Regions from separate parts of the Paenibacillus sp. PK4536 genome, predicted to be linked through region 1. Evidence: a T-box and tRNA genes for the amino acid it is inferred to sense, from the RefSeq annotation. Region 1 holds a T-box; the other holds one or more tRNA genes.
What was found. The T-box of region 1 lies ahead of tyrS (tyrosine--tRNA ligase). A T-box ahead of a tRNA ligase gene usually reads a tRNA of that ligase, here a tRNA-Tyr.
Positions count from the first base shown of each region.

Region 1 (3,271 bases):
TCATCATGCTTTTGTTCGTTGATTTTGAGTGCACCTTGTTGAATACTGCGTCTAGCCTCACTCGTAGATGTTGCAAATCCAAGCGTCATTACCAGTTTGATCAGCCCGATTTGTCTATTTTCTAGTACACTCTCGTCCAGTACTACTTCTTGAATATCATCAGGTAATGCACGTTGTTGGAATACAGTTACAAAGTGATTTTTTGCAGCTACTCCTGCTTCTTCATTATGGAACATACGTACATAATTTTGTGCCAGATTCATTTTGGCATCACGTGGATGTACAGAACCATCTGCAAGCCCTGCTTTGAGTGTAGCCAAATCTTCATTCGAAATATCTGTTGTTAACTCATAGTACTTAAGCATCAATTCATCAGGTACACTCATTGATTTACCAAAGATTTCGTTCGGCTCTTCATCAATGCCAATGTAGTTACCCAGACTTTTACTCATTTTTTGAACACCATCTAGACCTTCGATAATAGGTAAAGTAATCGCAACTTGAGTAGCTTTACCGTATTCTTTTTGCAGTGTACGTCCCATCAATAAGTTAAACTTCTGATCGGTACCCCCAATTTCAATATCACTTTCAAGAGCTACCGAATCCATACCTTGCATTAGTGGGTAGAAAAATTCGTGAATACTGATCGGCTGACCGCCCTGGTAACGCTTCGTAAAATCATCACGCTCTAGCATACGGGCTACTGTAACTTTGGCTGCCAAATTTACCACATCGGCAAAATTCATCGGACTTAGCCATTCCGAGTTAAAGTATACTTTCATTTTACTTGGATCAAGGATTTTGGTGATCTGTTCTTTGTATGTCTCTGCATTGTGTTTAACCTGTTCTTCTGTTAATTGCTTACGTGTCTCTGACTTCCCTGTAGGATCACCAATACGTCCTGTAAAGTCACCGATAATTAATTGAACATGATGTCCCAATTCTTGAAATTGACGTAATTTCTGCAAAACAACAGTATGACCGATATGAATATCCGGTGCAGATGGATCTAGACCTAATTTGACTGTTAATGGCTTGCCTGTTGCTACAGACTTGATCACTTTCTGACGTAATGCATCTTCAGGAATAATCTCTGCTGTTCCTCGCTGAATCACACTTAATTGCTTTTCGACTTCTGCTTGTTGCGCTGACGTTAATTCTTCCCATTTCATTATTCATTTGCTCCCTTATTCGATAGTATACGGATCACTTCCGCTGGAGTGCCTGCTTGAAAATGCGCATCAAAAAAGACCTACCCATCCCCATAAAGGGACGAGCAGGCCTCGCGTTACCACCCTAATTAGAAGACTGATCCTATACCTATATTGATAAAATCATAAGATATATTCAGCTTCTCACTTCATTGTATATAACGGAATCTTCATTCCGGCTTGATATTATCAATAGAACTACTAATATCAAACGACTCCAGACCTGTAATTCAAAGGAAGTCCGCTTGCCGATTTGCACCAACCATCGGTTCTCTGAGAACGGTAATCTCCACTTCTACTGGGTGTCTTTCTTCGTCTTTGTGTTATGTAATTGTAGATTTCTTCAACGTATCACTTTTATAACATACCTTTTACAAACAAGTCAATGCTTGTTCACATCCGACTTTGTGCCCATCCTGCTTTTATCGGTCATAAGAAACTGATTATAGCGTAATTTTTATGATATAATAGTGGCTGGTAAAAGGGGGAAGTTACATGGCTGAAAAGAAGGACAAGCGTCCAACAAATAAGTCCACTAGCAAGCATGCTAGATTCCGCAAATTACTCACTATTTTGAAATGGGTAGTTATTGCTGGGTTTGCCATTTGCCTGTTTGGTGGAGGTATTTTGATGGGCTACGTTTCTTCGATTGTAAAAGACGAACCGGTGCGTTCGCGTGAAGAAATAGTCAAAAAAATCAACGAAAATGCAGTGACCGGTTTTGCTTATTTTAATGACGGTTCCCCGATCGGACAACTTCGTACAGAAGAAGATCGTCGATTGGTGACTTATGAACAGATTCCTCAACCTGTCATCGACGCCATTATTTCCATAGAAGATAATCATTTTTATGAACATAAAGGTGTTGACATGAATGGTACGCTGCGTGCTGTCAAACAGCGTGTACTGAATGAATCCGTCCAAACCGGAGGTAGTACACTTACACAGCAATTGTCGAGACGGGTCTTTTTGAACTTGGACAAAACAGATGATCGCAAAATTAAAGAAATGTTGCTTTCTCTTCGGATCGAGCGCTTTATGACCAAAAATGAAATTTTGACTGCTTATTTGAACAAAATGCCTTTTGGTAAAGGTTCAAGCGGATACAATATTTTTGGGATCAAAGCAGCAGCTAAAGGTATTTTTGCTGTAAACGATCTCAGTAAAATCAATATCGCGGAAGCCGCTTATATTGCAGGTCTACCTCAATTGCCAACCGCTTACTCTGCTTTTGACAGCAGCGGTAAATTCAATGAAAAAGGATTTAAACGTGCAGTCGGCAGACAACAACTGGTTCTTGAACGGATGAAAGAACTAGGTAAAATTACAGCTAGTGAATATAATGAAGCAATTAACTTTGATCTCAAAAGTTCACTCGCCAAACCAACAGCCAAAGCGTATTCTCAATATCCTTACTTAATGATGGAAATTGAACGACAAGGCGCGCAAACGATTGTAAAAATGGAAAATCCAGATTTGGATATGTCCACTCTATCTTCTGAAGAACGGAATCAACTGTTTGAAGATGCACGTCAGAAATTGTTAACTGGTGGTTATCGTGTCTATACAACAATTAACAAAACAGTCTATAACACGATGCATGAAGTCGCTGAAGATAGTAGTAATTTCTCACCAGATAGTAATACCAAAGGCAAAGAGCAAACTGCGGCTATGATGATCAATCATAAGACAGGTGCTATTCTTGGTATGATTGAAGGTCGTAGCTTCCAGGAAGAACAGATGAACTATGCTACTCAGATGACACGGCAACCGGGTTCTACAATGAAACCGATCGCTGCTTATCTGCCTGCTCTAGACGCAGGTCTGGTGCAACCGGCAAGTATTCTGGATGATGCACCAATTATTTTGAAAGACGGCGGTAAAGGCTATCATATCCCTGCAAATGCGAACGGACGCTATCAAGGTCTAGTCACTGCTCGGACTGCATTAGATGAATCGCTCAATATACCTGCCCTTAAATTATTTAATCAAAAAGTAGGTATTGATAAAGCTTGGGCATTTTCCAAAAAGTTAGGTATCACTACGATTCAAGATACCGA
Region 1 is NZ_CP126313.1:4,557,258-4,560,528, forward strand. Features, by position in the region: gene tyrS (tyrosine--tRNA ligase) at 1-1,172, opposite strand, end outside; T-box leader at 1,266-1,533, opposite strand; gene PO903_RS20270 (transglycosylase domain-containing protein) at 1,707-3,271, shown strand, end outside.

Region 2 (3,271 bases), 1.8 Mb from region 1:
TTGAGGCGCCGTTGGGATACCACCCTGATCGCATTTGAGTTCTAACCTCGTACCGTGATCCGGTACAGGGACCGTGTCAGGTGGGCAGTTTGACTGGGGCGGTCGCCTCCTAAAGTGTAACGGAGGCGCCCTAAGGTTCCCTCAGAATGGTTGGAAATCATTCGAAGAGTGTAAAGGCATAAGGGAGCTTGACTGCGAGACAGACACGTCGAGCAGGGACGAAAGTCGGGCTTAGTGATCCGGTGGTACCGCATGGAAGGGCCATCGCTCAACGGATAAAAGCTACCCTGGGGATAACAGGCTTATCTCCCCCAAGAGTCCACATCGACGGGGAGGTTTGGCACCTCGATGTCGGCTCATCGCATCCTGGGGCTGAAGTAGGTCCCAAGGGTTGGGCTGTTCGCCCATTAAAGCGGTACGCGAGCTGGGTTCAGAACGTCGTGAGACAGTTCGGTCCCTATCTGTCGTGGGCGTAGGAAATTTGAGAGGAGCTGTCCTTAGTACGAGAGGACCGGGATGGACGCACCGCTGGTGTACCAGTTGTTCCGCCAGGAGCATCGCTGGGTAGCTACGTGCGGAAGGGATAAGCGCTGAAAGCATCTAAGCGTGAAGCCCCCCTCAAGATGAGATTTCCCAGTATGTAAGACCCCTTGTAGACGACGAGGTTGATAGGTTGGGGGTGGAAGTGCCGCAAGGCATGGAGCTGACCAATACTAATCGGTCGAGGGCTTATCCAAAATCTACAAACGCGATGTTTCAGTTTTCGGATTCAGTTTTCAGGGAGCAACTAACCTGTCTGTATATGATTTAACATGGAGAGATACCCAAGTGGCTATAAGGGGACCCTCTGCTAAGGGGTTAGACTGCGTTAGCGGTGCGAGGGTTCGAATCCCTCTCTCTCCGCCACTAGATCTTATGTTAAATAAGAATAGTGGACAGCATATCATGAAAGACTAGTTTTTAAATGTGGCGGTGTAGCTCAGCTGGCTAGAGCGTACGGTTCATACCCGTGAGGTCGGGGGTTCGATTCCCTTCGCCGCTACCATACATATCCCTGGAGATTTAGCTCAGCTGGGAGAGCATCTGCCTTACAAGCAGAGGGTCGGCGGTTCGATCCCGTCAATCTCCACCACCATATGCCGGTGTAGCTCAGTTGGTAGAGCAACTGACTTGTAATCAGTAGGTCGGGGGTTCAAATCCTCTCGCCGGCACCATTTTTATTTCAAAAAGTTATATAACCCTGGAACCGTGGTGTAGGGGTTAACATGCCTGCCTGTCACGCAGGAGATCGCGGGTTCAAATCCCGTCGGTTCCGCCATTTTTTTAATTAAATAAAATATATAATGAATATGTTATGGCTCGGTAGCTCAGTCGGTAGAGCAGAGGACTGAAAATCCTCGTGTCGGCGGTTCGATTCCGTCCCGAGCCACCATTTTTTGTATTCATTATGGAGGCTTAGCGAAGTGGCCAAACGCAGCAGACTGTAAATCTGTTCTCTCCGAGTTCGGTGGTTCGAATCCATCAGCCTCCACCAGTTTTATTTACTTTAAACTTAATATGAGTCATTAGCTCAGTCGGTAGAGCACCTGACTTTTAATCAGGGTGTCGAAGGTTCGAGCCCTTCATGACTCATCATATTAAAAAGCATCTTGCTAATCAGCAGGGTGCTTTTTGTTTTGTCTGCTTTTTTGTATAATTTGATGGAGTAGTCTTATTATGTTGATTTTTTATCTATATAATAAGTAGCCATCAATGTATGATTCTAGCTATGGAAGGAATTTATGATATGAACTGGAGTACATTAAAAGAACATATTGAATCAATCATAGATTACCGTATTGAAGAACAGTCTGTGGCTGTGAAAGATTGGGAATCAGATACGTATCGAGCGGGTCGAGAAGAAAGTGGATGGATCGCTGTGAAGCAAGATCTTGCTATAGTTACGTTATGGCAGATTCAACCGAAAGCTATTTCTTTAAATGCTTCTAGTACTTCCAAAGATTCAGAAGAGTCACTAGATAGTGATCATCAATATGTTATCCGTAAGCTTAGATCATTGTTAGAGTTATTGTTGCCTGCATTTACAGCATCTATGGCTACAGCAAGTCAGCCTTCTTCATTGTCTATTCGTGAACAAGGGATACAACAGCTAAGTGCTTGGATGACAGAGCAGCTAGATATGGGGCAGTCAAAAGCGATTATTCCGGATGGGTATCTTCTGAAAGAAAGATTAACCAGTTCGATGATTCCTTTTTTATTAATTGCGGATAGTCTTCAGACGGGTGTGCTTACAACCAAAGAATTAGAGAAGCTATTATATAGTTATTTTGGTGGAGAAGTATTATTATTGCCATTATCCCCAAATGAATGGTTTATCCTCACAAATCGTGAACTGATTGAAGATAGTTCTGATTTAAAACAAAGTCATGGTCGTGACTCTGATATAGAAGTAGAAGATACGGAAGAAGATGTACTGATGGATTTTTCATTAGGATTGTATGAATTGATTGCTAGTGAATGGGTAGGTATATTTCATATTGGTGTATCCAAGCCGATTGTTCCTAGTGAACGATTACTGGCTGAAGTCTCTCTATTGAAAGAAACAGTCACTCTAGGTAGACTTTTTCATGTTAAAGATCATATTCATCTTCCCTGGGAACTGTCTTTGGAGCGTCTATTGTACCGGATTCCTGATGAAGACCGTGCAGAGTTTGTAGCTAGAGCAGATCAATATTCAGATATGCTGGCTGATGAAGAGACAGTGGCTACGTTGGAGACTTTTTTCAAAATGGACTGTAATGTTAGTGAGACGGCAAAGCAATTGTATATTCATCGTAATACATTATTGTACCGTTTGGACAAAATTAAGCAGGAGACGGAATTGGATGTACGGCGGTTTGAAGACGCTGTTTTGATGAAGTTAACACTGCTATTGTATAAAGTGACAAAAAGCTGATGATTTTTTTGTATAGTTTGTCGATAGATGTCTTGGCGTGATTAGGGTAAGATAATAATAGAAAAAGAAATCGGTTACATAGGCGATCGTTATCACCTTCGCAGCCGTAATTCATAGCTGATTTTACTATTGAAATGAAGTTATAACTTATCGAAAAGATGTTGTAAACTCTACTCGATATTACAAATCAGACTACGGATTGATCAAGGACATATGCTCTATGATGTAACGTTATTACACTTTTAATTACAAAATGACATTCATATTCCAGGGAGGCTATTATTATGGCAGGCGTACGCTTAGAACACATTTTCA
Region 2 is NZ_CP126313.1:1,354,381-1,357,651, forward strand. Features, by position in the region: rRNA gene PO903_RS06220 (23S ribosomal RNA) at 1-737, shown strand, start outside; tRNA gene PO903_RS06225 (tRNA-Ser) at 815-906, shown strand; tRNA gene PO903_RS06230 (tRNA-Met) at 969-1,045, shown strand; tRNA gene PO903_RS06235 (tRNA-Val) at 1,057-1,132, shown strand; tRNA gene PO903_RS06240 (tRNA-Thr) at 1,139-1,214, shown strand; tRNA gene PO903_RS06245 (tRNA-Asp) at 1,243-1,318, shown strand; tRNA gene PO903_RS06250 (tRNA-Phe) at 1,357-1,432, shown strand; tRNA gene PO903_RS06255 (tRNA-Tyr) at 1,450-1,534, shown strand; tRNA gene PO903_RS06260 (tRNA-Lys) at 1,560-1,632, shown strand; gene PO903_RS06265 (PucR family transcriptional regulator) at 1,787-2,956, shown strand; gene PO903_RS06270 (ABC transporter ATP-binding protein) at 3,241-3,271, shown strand, end outside.
Region 2: it has a tRNA-Tyr gene. The T-box ahead of tyrS (tyrosine--tRNA ligase) is inferred to sense a tRNA for this amino acid. The anticodon was not compared.